One region of the Telluria sp. AZSoR62 genome, then DNA from elsewhere that is predicted to be linked to it. Evidence: predicted binding sites of a transcription regulator. Region 1 holds the regulator's gene; the other holds the start of a gene.
What was found. Region 1 encodes NrdR, which represses ribonucleotide reductase genes. Its sites were predicted from a motif close to CACNANATNTNGTG; they were not measured.
Positions count from the first base shown of each region.

Region 2: the regulator NrdR is predicted to act here: its motif matches at 2,667-2,680, upstream of AC3XQU_RS02225 (ribonucleoside-diphosphate reductase subunit alpha).

Region 1 covers NZ_JBYTST010000009.1:55,700-63,082, reverse strand. The annotation lists gene AC3XQU_RS15010 (pilus assembly PilX family protein) at 1-655, opposite strand, end outside; gene AC3XQU_RS15005 (PilW family protein) at 663-1,601, opposite strand; gene pilV (type IV pilus modification protein PilV) at 1,598-2,104, opposite strand; gene nrdR (transcriptional regulator NrdR) at 2,259-2,717, opposite strand; gene glyA (serine hydroxymethyltransferase) at 2,774-4,021, opposite strand; ZMP/ZTP riboswitch at 4,129-4,243, opposite strand; gene AC3XQU_RS14985 (SDR family oxidoreductase) at 4,387-5,133, shown strand; gene ybgC (tol-pal system-associated acyl-CoA thioesterase) at 5,456-5,860, shown strand; gene tolQ (protein TolQ) at 5,917-6,600, shown strand; gene AC3XQU_RS14970 (biopolymer transporter ExbD) at 6,619-7,050, shown strand; gene tolA (cell envelope integrity protein TolA) at 7,070-7,383, shown strand, end outside.
Region 2 covers NZ_JBYTST010000001.1:505,608-512,990, forward strand. The annotation lists gene AC3XQU_RS02225 (ribonucleoside-diphosphate reductase subunit alpha) at 1-2,463, opposite strand, end outside; gene AC3XQU_RS02230 (sigma-54-dependent transcriptional regulator) at 2,957-4,408, opposite strand; gene AC3XQU_RS02235 (sensor histidine kinase) at 4,453-6,129, opposite strand; gene AC3XQU_RS02240 (PP0621 family protein) at 6,138-6,383, opposite strand; gene AC3XQU_RS02245 (cytochrome C assembly family protein) at 6,380-7,183, opposite strand; gene AC3XQU_RS02250 (ABC transporter ATP-binding protein) at 7,323-7,383, opposite strand, start outside.

The sequences.
Region 1 (7,383 bases):
GGCTCTCCGGTTCCAGTGGCGGCGGCCCGGCAGGGTTGGGCGGCTCTCCCGGTGCAGCAGGATGCGCGGGCGGCGCAGCCACCACCAGCAGCTTGCGATAATAGGCCTGGACCCCGACCTGGGTCGTGCCGGCGCTGCCGAAGCCGAGCGCCGTGATCCGGTACAGCAGCGCGTCCGGCGCCGACGGCATGCGTTCGATCAGGTAGCGTGGCGGCCGCGCCGCCAGCGCCCCGGTTCCGGACGGGATCCGGGCGCCGGTGAAGGCGCCGAACACGATGCCCGGCCCGCCGCCGTCGGCCAGCGCAAAGTGAATGTCGTGCGCATTGGCGGCATGGGCGCACAGCCCCTGGTAGGGTGCGTCGCCGAGGCATCCGTCGCTGAAGGCAGCCGCGCCTGCGCTGGCCAGTGCAGCGGCGCGCGCGGAAGCCGGGTCGGCGCCGCCTTCGATGTCCTGCTCGGCGTCGGCGAGTGCGGCCATGGCGCCATGCAGGGCCAGCAGGCGGTCGCGTTCGTTGCTCGCTGCCAGCGCGCCATGCAGGGCGCTGCGGGCCGAGGCGATCCCCGTCAACAGGATGGCGAGCATCAGCAGCAAGGCGGTGAGCAGCGCTGCGCCGTGCTGCTTCAGCCGGACTCGCATCGGCGTGGTGGCCTGCATGCGGCCCTCACCCGCCGCGCGCGGGCAGCGCGATGGTGGTGGCGAACACCTTGCGGTGGCGCGGCGCCTCGCGCCCGGCCAGGCTTGCTTCCGGCAGGCGGGTGCCGGCGTCCAGCACGCCCGCCATGTCGCCGTACTGCGGCCCGAACAGGTCGTAGCTGGCGCTGCCCGCATTGGCCAGCCGGCTGGGCGCGCCGTGCAGCAGCAGGGCCACCCGCACGCTGGCCAGCTTCTTCCAGTGGGTGCGCCGGCGCAGGTCGGCGTCGCGCTCGGCGGGCGTTGCGCCCGCCAGCGCCAGGCCGGCGTCGAGCGCATGCAGGGCGCTGGCATGCAGGTAGCGCTCGGGCGCGCCGTCGGCGTCGAGATCGAGCCCGTACAACACTTGGAAGCTGTCCACTGCGCCGACCACGGCATCGGCCGACCAGCTGCTCGCGCCCCGGTACTTGCAGCGCAGCTCGGCCTGGCCCTGGGCATTCCGGGCGACATAGAAGATGCTCCAGCCCTCCTCGTTGCGGTGCACGGAAAAGCCCGCGCAGTCGAGCGTGGTGCCGTCCCCACTGGGCGGAGCGCCGCTGCCGGGATAGCGCACCGCCAGCACGTCGCTGCCATGCACCACCGCAGTGGCGATCGGGTTGTCGATGGCGAAACCGGTCTGCGCCACCCGCCGCGCGTCCAGGCCGGCGAGCGCCGCCGGCGCGGCCGCGTCCGGGCCGCTGCCGTGCGTTTCCCAGTCGACGGCGGCGGACTGCCGCACCGCGCGCGCCACGACCTCGAGCGCATAGCGTCCCGCATCGTCCATGGCCGCCGTTTCCACCTGCGCGGCAAAGGCGCGGGTGGACCAGACGAACAGGCTGCCGGCAGCCAGCAGCACGACCAGGCCGAGCGTCATGGCCACCAGCAGTTCGGCCATCGTCATGCCGCGCTGGCGGCAAGTGGACACCCTCATTGCAGCACCGTCACGTAGCCGGGCGCGCCGTCGGTGCCCTGCCAGCCCAGCTTGACGACCGGCAGCGCAGCGGGGTCGCCGTCGCAGCTCCAGCGAAAGCTGTTGGTCGCGCCATCCCAGGGCGAGCCGTCGCGGCAGACTTCGACCCGTCCGCCGGGAAAGTGCGCGTGCACCGCCTGGCGGATCTCGTGCAGGTCGAACTCGGCCAGTTGCTGGGGGCTGCATGCCGTGCTGCCGAAGCACGCCGGCGGCGCAAGCGGCGCGCCGTCGGCGGCGTCGTAGCGCAAGGCGAGATAGGGGTTGCCGGCGTCGGGCAGGCCGGCCACCGGCCCATTGGCCCGCATGCGCGCGGCCAGCGAGGCCGCCAGCTGCGCCGCTTCCGATGTGCGCGCCGCGTGCTGGCGCAGGCGCTCGGCCGTCAGCTGCGTGGCGCCGGCGCCGACGATGCCCACCGCCAGCACGAACAGCGCGGCCAGCACTTCGACCAGCGTGAATCCTTGCATTGCCCCATGCGAGCGCACACCCACCTCCTTCGTCAGCGTCGAGAAACCGGCAAGGGATGAGAAAACCCTGCCGTCTGCGAGCTGCGAAGTTATCAGGCGAGCACCTGCACGCCGTGAGATGGCGCAATCGTTTTCGGGGAACCGATGAGCGGTGTTACTTGCGCGGGTGGCCGACTTCGGCCAGCGCTTCCTGGAACTCGGCCAGGTCTTCGAAATTCTTGTAGACCGAAGCGAAGCGGATGTAGGCGATCTTGTCGAGGCGCTTGAGTTCCTGCATCACCAGCTCGCCCACATAGCCGGTATCGACTTCGCGGCGGCCGCTGGTCAGGAGCTTTTCCTCGATGGTGGCCACCGCCGTGTCGATGGCTTCGGCGGCCACCGGACGCTTGCGCAGGGCCAGCATCAGGCTGCCCCGCAGCTTGGCGGGCGCGTACTCGGTACGGCTGCCGTTCTTCTTGACCAGGATCGGCATCGACAGCTCGATGCGCTCGTAGGTGGTGAAGCGCTTGTCGCACTTGGCGCAGCGCCGGCGCCGGCGAATGGCGTCCCCTTCCTCGGACACGCGCGTGTCGAGGACCTGGGTATCTTCATGCTGGCAGAACGGACATTTCATGGGCGCCGGGGGTGCTAGCGGGACCGGCAAGCGCCGGCCCCAGGGTGGTTGCTGCTTTACGCGGCGTAGACCGGGTACTTGTCGGTCAGCTGCTTGACCTCGGCCTTCACGCGCTCGATGGTCGCCGCGTCGTGCGGGTTGTCCAGCACGTCGGCGATCAGGTGGCCGACCTTGACCGCATCTTCTTCCTTGAAGCCGCGGGTGGTGAAGGCCGGGCTGCCCAGGCGAATACCCGAGGTGACGAAAGGCTTCTGCGGGTCGTTCGGGATGCCGTTCTTGTTGCAGGTCATGTGCGCCTGGCCCAGGATCGCTTCGGCTTCCTTGCCGGTCAGGCCTTTCGAGCGCAGGTCGACCAGCATCACGTGCGATTCGGTACGGCCCGACACGATGCGCAGGCCGCGTTCGGTCAGGGTGTTGGCCAGCGCCGCGGCGTTCTTGACGACCTGCTTCTGGTACTCCTTGAACTCGGGCGTCAAGGCTTCCTTGAAGGCCACGGCCTTGCCGGCGATGACGTGCATCAGCGGACCGCCCTGGATGCCGGGGAAGATCGCCGAGTTGATCTGCTTCTCGAACTCGGCCTTCATCAGGATGATGCCGCCGCGCGGGCCGCGCAGCGACTTGTGCGTGGTCGAGGTCACGAAGTCGGCATGCGGCACCGGGTTCGGGTACTCGCCCGCGGCGATCAGGCCGGCGTAGTGGGCCATGTCGACCATGAAATAGGCGCCGACTTCCTTGGCGATCTTGGCGAAGCGCTCGAAGTCGATGCGCAGCGCGAAGGCCGAGGCGCCCGCGATGATCATCTTCGGCTTGTGCTCGCGGGCCAGGCGTTCCATGGCCTCGTAGTCGATGTCTTCCTGCTCGGTCAGGCCGTAGGAAACGACGTTGAACCACTTGCCCGACATGTTCAGGGCCATGCCGTGGGTCAGGTGGCCGCCTTCGGCCAGCGACATGCCCATGATGGTGTCGCCAGGCTTGAGCATGGCGAAGAACACGCCCTGGTTGGCCTGGGAACCGGAGTTCGGCTGCACGTTGGCCGCTTCCGCGCCGAACAGTTGCTTGAGGCGGTCGATCGCCAGCTGCTCGGCGACGTCGACGTATTCGCAGCCGCCGTAGTAGCGCTTGCCTGGATAGCCTTCGGCATACTTGTTGGTCAGCTGCGAGCCCTGCGCTTCCATGACCGCCGGCGAGGTGTAGTTCTCGGACGCGATCAGTTCGATGTGGTCCTGCTGGCGAACGTTTTCCTTCTGGATGGCATCCCACAGTTCCGGGTCGACATTGGCGAGCGTGTGATTCTTTGCAAACATGTAAAACTCCAATCGAGAGAAATACCAGGCAACGGGCCAGCGCAGGATGGGCGGCCGGGCGGGCGCAAGGCAGCCGCGAGGCCGCGCGCGACACGGCGCGGTCAGTTGGTGGCTGCCCAGGCGAACGGCGATGACATCTCACGTTCCCCGGTGGGTGCCCACCTTTGCCGTGCCTCGCGCATTCGGATGCGGCACGGTGTTTCGCCAGTTACGTGAGACGTAAATGACTCCAGATTGTATGTGATCCGAGCCCCTTAGGGCAAGGAAACTGCTGTCTTGATGACAAGTGACGGGGCCGCAGCAAGCTTGTAGCCATTTCGGCTACAATTTTCCCTTCCTTCCACTTCGCCGCCCCAGGACCCACCATGATCGTCTTCATCACCGGCGCCTCGGCCGGCTTCGGCGCCGCGATGGCCCGCGTGTTCGTCGCCAACGGCCACAAGGCCATCCTGGCGGCCCGCCGTACCGACCGCATCGCCGGCCTGGCAGCCGAACTGGGCGACGCCGCCCTGCCCGTCACCCTGGACGTGACCAGCCGCGCCTCGATCGATGCCGCGGTTGCCGGCCTGCCGGACGGCTGGCGCGACATCGACGTGCTCGTCAATAACGCGGGCCTGGCGCTCAACACCCTGCCCGCCCACGAAGTGCCGCTGGAAGACTGGGACACGATGATCGCTACCAATTGCCAGGGCCTGGTGACCATGACCCGCGCGGTGCTGCCCGGCATGGTGGCGCGTGGCAGTGGCCTCGTGATCAACCTGGGCTCGGTGGCCGGCCACTACCCTTACCCGGGCGGCAATGTGTATGGCGCGACCAAGGCTTTCGTCGAGCAGTTCACCCTGAATTTGCGCGCCGACCTGGTCGGCACCGGCGTGCGCGCGACCAACCTGGCGCCGGGGCTGTGCGGCGGGACCGAATTTTCGAACGTGCGCTTCAAGGGCGACGATGCGGCCGCGGCCAAGGTCTACGAAGGCACCACGCCGCTGAGCGCCGAGGACATCGCGAATACGGCGTACTGGATCGCGACCTTGCCGCCGCATGTGAACGTGAACAGTATCGAGCTGATGCCGACTTGCCAGGGCTTTTCGCCATTTACCATTAAGCGCACGTAATTCGGGGATGCCAGCGTTCACCGTGACGTTCGATTCGTGTCTGCTTGTAGGGTGGGCAAGAGACTTGCCCACCCTACCACTGCGAGCTGTACCGTATGCTTGGACTCGAGCCGTTGACTTCCCGTATCGCGCGCTCGGCAATTGTTAGAAAGTGTTACAGTCATTGGCCTTTCGGCTATGTTTCACGTCTACTACTGCCGCAGCGTAGTGCCTGAACGAAAGGCACGTCCGACCTTTTTCCGGCCCCTATGTTCTTAAGCGCACATAGGGTCGGCAAAAATCGCGTAAAATGTTTCCTATTTACATTTAAATGGCAGGGGAAATGCCTTCAGCTTTTGACTGGACAGTCAGGATCTATTACGAAGATACGGACGCCGGTGGCATCGTGTTTTACGCCAATTACCTGAAATTCTTTGAACGTGCCCGCACCGAATGGCTGCGCGCCCTGGGTGTCGGCCAGCAGGAGCTGCTCGACCTGGAGGGCGCCGCTTTCGTCGTCAAGAGCGCCTCCCTGGATTACCATGCGCCCGCCCGGCTCGACGACGTGCTGACCATTCGCACGACAATCGAGAAGCTCGGCCGCGCCTCCGTCCAGTTCGCCCAGCAAGCCTGGAAAGGCGAGCTGCTCCTGACCAGCGCCCACGTGAAGGTGGGCTGCGTCGATACCGCGACGATGCGCCCACGGTCGCTTCCCGACAGCGCTGCTGATAAAATGCGCGCCGCGTGAGTTGGCACAACGTTCGCCCATGCCTGCCTGAATAATCCGACAACAGAATCCACCCGATGACCGCAACCCAAGACCTCTCGTTTATCCACCTGATCAGCAATGCCCACATCCTGGTGCAGCTGATCATGGCCCTGCTGTTGATCCTGTCGGTGGTGAGCTGGACCTATATCTTCCGCAAGGTGTTCGCGCTGAAAGCCGCGCGTACCCAGACCGAGCAGTTCGAACGCAGCTTCTGGGCTGGCGGCAACCTCAATACCCTGCACCAGAGCGCCAGCGCACAGCGCGACCAGAGCGGCCCCCTGGCCCGCATCTTCGAGTCCGGCATGGGTGAATTCATCAAGGGCAAGCAGGCCGCGCGCGACGTCAACGACATGGGCCCGGTACTCGACGGCGCCCGCCGCGCGATGCGCGCCGCCTTCCAGCGCGAGCTCGACGCCCTCGACATCCACCTGAACTTCCTGGCCTCGGTCGGCTCGGTCTCCCCTTACATCGGCCTGCTCGGCACCGTGTGGGGCATCATGAACGCCTTCCGCGGCCTGGCCAGCGTCCAGCAAGCCACGCTCGCCATCGTCGCGCCCGGCATTGCCGAAGCCCTGATCGCCACCGCGATCGGCCTGTTCGCGGCAATCCCTGCCGTGGTGGCCTACAACCGCTTCACCCACGACATCGATCGCCTGGCGATCCGCTTCGAGAGCTTCGTCGAGGAATTCTCGAACATCCTGCAGCGCCAGGCGCGCTGAGCAAGCGGAGTATTCTCAATGGCCTTTTCCAGCAGCCTGCGCAGCGGACGCAAACGCAGCTTCAAATCCGAGATCAACGTCGTGCCCTACATCGACGTGATGCTGGTGCTGCTCATCATCTTCATGGCCGTGCCGGCCAACGAAGCGCCCAGCGTGGTCAACCTGCCGAGCGCGGAGAAATCCGCGCTGCCGCCGGACACCTATATCCAGATCTCGATCCAGCCGGAAAACAAGCTGTCGATCGGGGTCGGCGGCAAGCAGAAGGTGGCGGCCGAAGAAGTGGCCGACCGCACCGCGCTGCTGGCGCGCCTGCGCACCTTGCACGAAGAAAATCCCGACTACCCGGTCTTGATTGCCGGGGACCGCGACAGCAAATACGACGATGTGATCCAGCTGATTTCCGAAGCGAAGAAGATGGGTATCAACCGGGTGGGACTGGCCACCAAGTGATGAAGCCCGAGACGCATCCATGCCCGCAATGAAGCCTGCCACTGCCGGCGCGCCCTACAGCGTGCCGCCCGAACCGAGCCGCCTGCCCGCTTTCCTGCTGGCGGTGGCGGTGCATGCCGTCCTGGTGAGTTTCCTGTGGTTCGGCATCAGCTGGCAGAACAACGAACCGGTCGCGGTCGAGGCCGAAGTCTGGGACATGTCGGTCCAGACCGCCGCCGCGCCCGCGCTGCCGCCCCCGCCCACGCGCGAACCCGAGCCGGAACCGGCACCCACCCCGCCGCCACGCCAGGCCGAGCCGCCGCCCGTCGAGCGCCCCGCCCCGACCCCGCCGGA
Region 2 (7,383 bases), on a different contig from region 1:
GGCGATCATGACTTCGTCCCACAGGTCGCGGGCCTTCAGGTCGCGAACCAGGTACGAATTGATCTCGGTGAATTCGCCCGACAGGTTCGACTTCACGTACAGGTTCTGGAAGGTCGGCTCGATGCAAGCCGATACGCCGATGATGTTCGAGATGGTCGCGGTCGGGGCGATCGCCACGCAGTTCGAGTTGCGCATGCCGAATTCCTTGATGCGGCTGCGCACCAGGGTCCAGTCCATCGACTCGCTCGTGTCCTGCTCGAGGTAGCCGCCGCGCTCCTCAAGCAGCAGCTTGACCGAGTCCTGCGGCAGGATGCCGCGGTCCCACAGCGAGCCGGTGTACGACTCGTAGCGGCCGCGCTCTTCGGCCAGCTCGGTCGAGGCCAGGTAGGCGTAGTAGCAGACGGCTTCCATCGACTTGTCGGCGAATTCCACTGCTTTATCCGAAGCGAAGGGCACGCGCATCATGTGCAGGCAGTCCTGGTGGCCCATCACGCCCATGCCGACCGGACGGTGGCGCATGTTCGAGTTGCGCGCCTTCTCCACGGCGTAGTAGTTGATGTCGATGACGTTGTCCAGCATGCGCATGGCGATGCGGATGGTCTTCTGCAGCTTGACGTGGTCCAGGCTGTCGCCCTTCATGTGCTGCGGCAGGTTCACCGAGCCCAGGTTGCAGACGGCGATCTCGTCGGCGCTGGTGTTCAGGGTGATCTCGGTGCACAGGTTCGACGAGTGCACGACGCCGATGTGCTGCTGCGGCGAACGGATGTTGCACGGATCCTTGAAGGTGATCCATGGGTGGCCGGTCTCGAACAGCATCGACAGCATCTTGCGCCACAGGTCGAGCGCTTCGATCTTCTTGTACACGGTCATTTCGCCGCGCGCCGCCTTGGCTTCGTAGCCCAGGTAGGCTTCTTCGAAGGCCTTGCCGACCAGGTCGTGCAGGTCCGGCGTCTCGCTCGGCGAGAACAGGCTCCAGTAGCCCTTTTCCATCACGCGCTTCATGAACAGGTCGGGAATCCAGTTGGCCGTGTTCATGTCGTGGGTGCGGCGGCGGTCGTCGCCGGTGTTCTTGCGCAGGTCGAGGAATTCCTCGATGTCCATGTGCCAGGTTTCCAGGTAGGCGCAGACCGCGCCCTTGCGCTTGCCGCCCTGGTTCACCGCCACGGCGGTGTCGTTGACCACTTTCAGGAATGGCACCACGCCCTGCGACTTGCCGTTGGTGCCCTTGATGCGCGAGCCCAGTGCGCGGACCGGGGTCCAGTCGTTGCCCAGGCCGCCGGCGAACTTCGACAGCAGCGCATTTTCTTTAATGGCGTCGTAGATGCCTTCCAGGTCGTCGCCGACGGTGGTCAGGTAGCAGGACGACAGCTGCGAGCGGCGGGTGCCCGAGTTGAACAGGGTCGGGGTCGAGCTCATGAAGTCGAACGACGACAGCAGGTTGTAGAACTCGATCGCGCGCGCTTCGCGGTCCGCTTCGCGCAGGGCCAGGCCCATCGCGACGCGCATGTAGAAGGCCTGCGGCATTTCGATGCGGGTTTCGCGCACGTGCAGGAAGTAGCGGTCGTACAGGGTCTGCAGGCCGATGTAGCCGAACTGCAGGTCGCGGTCGGCGACGATGGCTTTCGCCAGCTGCTGCAGGTCATACTTGCCCAGTTCTTCGTCCAGCAGTTCGTTCTGGATGCCTTTGGCGATGTACTGCGGGAAGTAGGTAATGTACTCAGCGGCGGCGCCGGCCTGCGGCACTTCGTGGCCGAAGACTTCCTTGCGGATCGTGTGCAGCAGGATGCGCGCGGTGACCTGGCTGTAGGCCGGGTCTTTTTCCATCAGGGCGCGGGCCGCCAGGATGGCCGACTTGTGCAGTTCTTCGACCGGCACGCCGTCGTACAGGTTTTTCAGGGTCTCGGCGACGATCGCGTCGGCGTCGACGTGCTTTTCCAGGCCTGCGCAGGCGGCATTGACCAAGCCGTAGACGGCGTTCATGTCCAGCGGCAGGCGCTGGCCGCCGTCGATCACGTGGATCTGCGGCGCGGCCACGGCGCTACCGCCGGCGGCTTCCTTGGCGGCGCGGCGCTCTTCCATGCGCTTGGCGCGGTACAGCACGTATTCGCGCGCGACGTCATGCTCGCCCGAGCGCATCAGCGACAGTTCGACCTGGTCCTGCACGTCTTCGATATGGAAGGTGCCGCCGTTCGGCTGGCGGCGCACCAATGCAGCAACAACATTGCCGGTCATCTGTTCCACGAGATCACGGATGCGGGCCGACGCTGCGCCCTGCCCGCCTGCGATGGCGAGGAAGGCCTTGGTCATCGCGACCGAGATCTTGTGCGGCTCGAAGGCCACCACGGCGCCGTTGCGGCGGATCACGCGGTAGTCGCCGCGCGCGACGATCTCTGCCGGCGTGGCATTGGCCGCCGCGCCTGGGGTGACGTGGGGATTGATCGAAATGTCTTGTGCTGTTTGCATTGAGCCTCCAGGGTGGGCAGATGCCTGCCGCCATTTGTTGTTACCAGGACCGAAGTCCTACGGAATTCATAGCAAAGCGACGCCCCGCCAGCCGGAACGCCGTGCTGGCAACCAGATATGCAGGGTACGAAATCGCTGTGGAATCAGTCGCTTGCAGAGCAAGCCTCAAGTCGGGAGTGAACTAGTTTCCTTCGGCTCACTACCACTACATCTAGTGTTCGACGTTGATATGAGACTAATTGTAGTACCTGACCCAGGTCACGGCAAGTAAAGAACTTCGCAATTTTTTGCGTTTTTTTTGGTGCGCGGGGTTGACATTCAAGTAGCGCTAGAACGGCGGGGAGTATGCGGTGAGTGAGCACTAACCTTGTTCCGGCAGTCTGCTTAAAGCGTAATCAGGCTGATGCGGGGCGCATCATTCTTGTGCGTTTTGCACTGGCGAAAAGACAACAGGATGACATCGCGATGCGCGCCGCCTCATATGGAGAAGACATCAAGCCTGATCGTCCGGCGCGGAGATCTCCAGCTTCTGCATCTGGTAGCGCAGCTGCCGCACGCTGATCCCCAGCAGCGCCGCGGCCTGGGTCCGGTTGAACTGGGTCTGCTGCAGCGCGCGGCCGATGATGTCGCGCTCCACCTGGATCAGGTAGTCGGGCAGGTTGCTGGGCAAGCCGTTCGGGCCGAGCATGGCCGGGCCGGATGCCGCCGGCACCGGCGCTTCCGGCGCGATGTCGGCAACTGGCGCAGGCGCAGGGGCCGGCGTCGGGGCCGCCACCGGCTCGCGCGGCGCCTCGCTTGGCCGGGCCGCCTTCAGCGACAAGTCCCCCACTTCGATCACGCCGTCGTTGGCAAAGGCCAGCGCGCGTTCCAGCACGTTTTCCAGTTCGCGGATATTCCCCGGGAAGGAATAGGCGCGCAGGGCATCGAGCACGCCCGGGCCCAGCGCCGCCTGCCCCGGCCCGGCCAGGCGCGCCAGCACCGCGTCCACCAGCGGGGGCAGGTCGTCGATGCGCTCGCGCAGCGGCGGCAGCGACAGCTCGATCACGTTCAGCCGGTAGAACAAGTCCTGCCTGAACCGGCCCTGCTCCACGCAGCGGGCCAGATCCTGGTGGGTGGCGCTGATGATGCGCACGTCCACCGGTTCTTCGCTGGTGGCGCCGATCTTGCGCACGCGCCGCTCCTGGATCGCGCGCAGCAGCTTGACCTGCATCGCCAGCGGCAGGTCGGCCACCTCGTCGAGCATCAGGGTGCCGCCGTTGGCGGCCTGGAAGAAGCCGTCGCGTTCCTCGGCCGCGCCGGTGAAGGCGCCCTTGCGGTAGCCGAAGAACTCCGCTTCCATCAGGGTTTCGGGAATCGCGCCGCAGTTCACCGCCACGAAGGGCTTGGCGGCGCGCGAACTCTGGGCGTGGATCTCGCGCGCGGCCAGTTCCTTGCCGCTGCCAGACTCGCCGGTGATCGAGATCGGTGCGTTCGAGCGCGCCAGGCGGCCGATCTGGGCCCGCAGCGACTGCATCGCGCTGGAGGTGCCGATCATGCGCGAGCCCGGCAGGCTGCCGTCCGGCTGGGCCGGCGCGGCGTCGAGCAGGCGCAGAGCCGAGCGCACCATCACGCGCAGCGCATCGAGCGCCACCGGCTTGGAGATGTAGTCGAAGGCGCCGGCCTTGAGCGCCACCACCGCGTTCTCGGCGCTGCCGTAGGCGGTGATCACCGCGATCGGGGTCGCCTTGATCGATGCGTGCACCTCGCGCACCAGTTCCAGCCCGAGGCCGTCGGGCAGGCGCATGTCGGTCAGGATCAGGGCGTAGTCGTGTTCTTCCAGCAGCGCGCGCGCCTGGCGCAGGGTTGCCGCGCTGTCGACGTCCAGCCCCATCTTGAGCAGGGTAATTTCGAGCAGTTCGCGCAGGTCGGCTTCGTCGTCGACCACGAGGATGCGGGGTGCGGTCATGGTTTTCTCACTCTATATATAGTGCGGCGCGAATCCGGGCCATCCTAGGCCGGCTGGGCGAAGCTGATCACGAAGCGCCCGGTGGCCTTGCGCTCCCCGGTGGGCGCGGCGTCGAAGCGGTATTCGTAGTCGAGCTTCGCATCGTTGTTCAGGCACAGCTCGCGCGCCAGGTACAGGCCCAGGCCCGTGCCCTTGCTCGAAGTCGTGTAGAAAGGCTCGAACAGGTGGGCGCGCACTTCCGGGGTGATGCCGGGGCCGTCGTCCTGCACGTGCAGCTCGGTACGCCCGGCCGCGTCGCGCGCCGGGAAGATGCGGATGCTGCCGGGAGCCTTGCTGGCGTAGCGCACCGCGTTGCCCAGCAGGTTGAGCAGCACTTCGTGCAGGTGCAGCGGGTCGAAGCGCACCGCGCTCGCGCCCGGATCGCCGATATAAACTATATCACCGGCCAGGCCGTGGGTTTCGCAGAATTCGGCCTTCAGCTCGGAGAGAAAAGCGGCCAGCTGCAACGGCTCGCCATTGGGCTGCACCTTGCGCGAAAGCTGCAGGATGTCCTCGACCATGCGGTTCACCCGAGTGACGTTGTCGCCGATGATCTTCAGCAGCCGCACTTCGGCCGGGCCGTGCAGGTCTTCGGCCAGCAGCGCGGTGGCGTGGCCGATGGCCGACAGCGGGTTGCGCACCTCGTGCGCGATGCTGGCGGTGAGGCGTCCCATCGAGGCCAGCTTGAGCTGCTGCGCCTGGTTTTCGATGGCGCTGACGTCCTGCATGAACACCACGCTGCGGCCCGCCGCCGCGCCGGCCGTGTCGACCCGCGCGAACCGCAGCTTCAGGTGGGTCGGCTGGTCGCGCCGGCCGCGCAGCAGGCCCGCGTCTTCGCGGTAGGGCTTGACGGTGACGAAGGCCGCGCCTTCCACCGGCGCGCGCAGCCAGGCCGCGAAAGCCTGGGCCACCGGTTCCAGGCCGGGCGCCTCGCCGAGCCGGAAGCCGGCCGCTTCGCCTTCGAAGCCCAGCGTGATGCGGGCCGCCGGGTTGCCGGTGAAGACCACGCCGTCGTCCCCCACCACCAGGATGCCGTCGCCGACGTCGGCGATGACGATCCCGTTGATCAGCTGCTGGATGCGCAGGTCGGTGCCGCGCTGGGCGGCCAGTTCTTCCTGCTTGATCAGGCGCGCAGCCAGCCGGTTCACCAGCAGCACGCCGGCAAAGAAAGCCCCGCCGTACAGCCCTGCCTGCATCAGCGGCGCCTGGCGGTCCAGCATGACCACCTGCCAGGTGCTTTCCGCGATCAGGAACAGGGTCGCGATCGAGGCGGCGAACAGCGCCAGCAGCAGCGGCGCGAGGATGGCCGCGCCGGCCAGCGGGAACAGGTAGAGGATCGCCAGCCCGCTGCGCATGCCGCCGGCGGCCAGGTAGAGGATCGAGATGACGGCCAGGTCGGTCGCGATCTGGCAGCCCAGCTGCAACACGAAGCGGCGCTTCCACCAGGTGCCGAACGCCGCAAACGCGAGCGCGGCGACGAAATAGAAGACGCAGGCTTCGGTGTTGATGTCGGTACGCACGCCGTTGTCGGTGATGCTCACGCCCAGGTAGAGCAGCAGCACCAGCGCGATCACGATGCGGGTGATGTTGAAGGTCTGGAGCGAGCGCCACATGGTCGCGCGCGCCTCCGGGGAGAGGCGCTGCGGGGACAAGGCCTGCGCGGAAGGCAGCTGGAAGGGCATCGGCCGGCTTACTGCGGCGGCAGGCGCACGTGGCCCGGCGAGCAGTAGTCGAGGCCATCGGCGTGCACCGCTTCGGAGGCCGGGAAATGCAGGCCGCAGTGGGCGCATTGGGTCATGGTTTCGATCTGCGCCACCGGCTCCGGCGGCTTCCGGCGCTGCGGCGCCTGGCGCTGCACGCTCGGGGCCTTGAGCTTGGCGCGTACCGCCATCACGACCAGCACGACCAGGGCAATCCAGAACAGGATGCGCATCATGCTACCGCCCTGTGCAGGACGACTTCCAGCACGAAGCGGCTGCCCACATAGGCCAGCGCCAGCGTGGCAAAGCCTGCCAGCGTGAAGCGCAGCGCGGTCTTGCCGCGCCATCCCTGCCAGCGGCGTCCCGCGAGCAAGGCAGCAAACAGCAGCCAGGACAGCAGCGCGAACACGCTCTTGTGGTCGAAGCGCAGCGCGCGGCCGAACAGCTGCTCGGAGAACACCACGCCCGACAATACCGTGAGGCTGAGCAGCACGAAGCCGATCCAGATCACGCGGAACAGCAGCTTTTCCATGGTCAGCAGCGCCGGCAACTGGTCGAGCGCGCCGGCGAACCAGCCGCCGTTGCCACCGCGGGTGTGCAGCCGCGCTTCCTGCAGCGCCATCAGCACTGCATGGAAGGCGGCGATGGTCAGGGTGCTGTAGGCCAGCACCGCCACCGCCACGTGCCAGCCGAAGGCGGGCGACTGGTCGTGCACTTCCAGCACGCTGCCCGGGAAGGCCAGCGGCAACAGGCTCGCGACAAAGGCGAAGGGCATTACCAGGCGGCGCATGCCGTCCAGCGCGAAATTGCGGTTTTCGAGCCAATAGGCGGCCACCGACACCCACAGCGCGCTGGAGAGCATGATGGCGAAACCGACCCGCAGTTGACCGGGCGAGACGATGTCGAGCGCGAGCGCGGCGCCGTGCACCGCCCAGGCGACGGCGGTCACGCCGGAAATGACGGCGCCCCGGCGCGACGGCAGCAGGGCGCACACCGCGTACAGCAGGGCCGCGGCGAGAAAGAGGGAGTTCTGCATAGTGGAAGGATACACCATCGATTGATGGCGGGGGCGGGAGGGGATGCTCTGGCGCTACGGCTTGTTCCAGCGCGAGTGATGCTCATGCGGACTTGGGTCCCGGCCTGCGCCGGGACCCAAGTCAATACTCAGCCACCGGCTAATCCACCGCCGCCATCCTCAACTCATCCGAATGGTGGCGCTGCTGCTCTTCCATCACC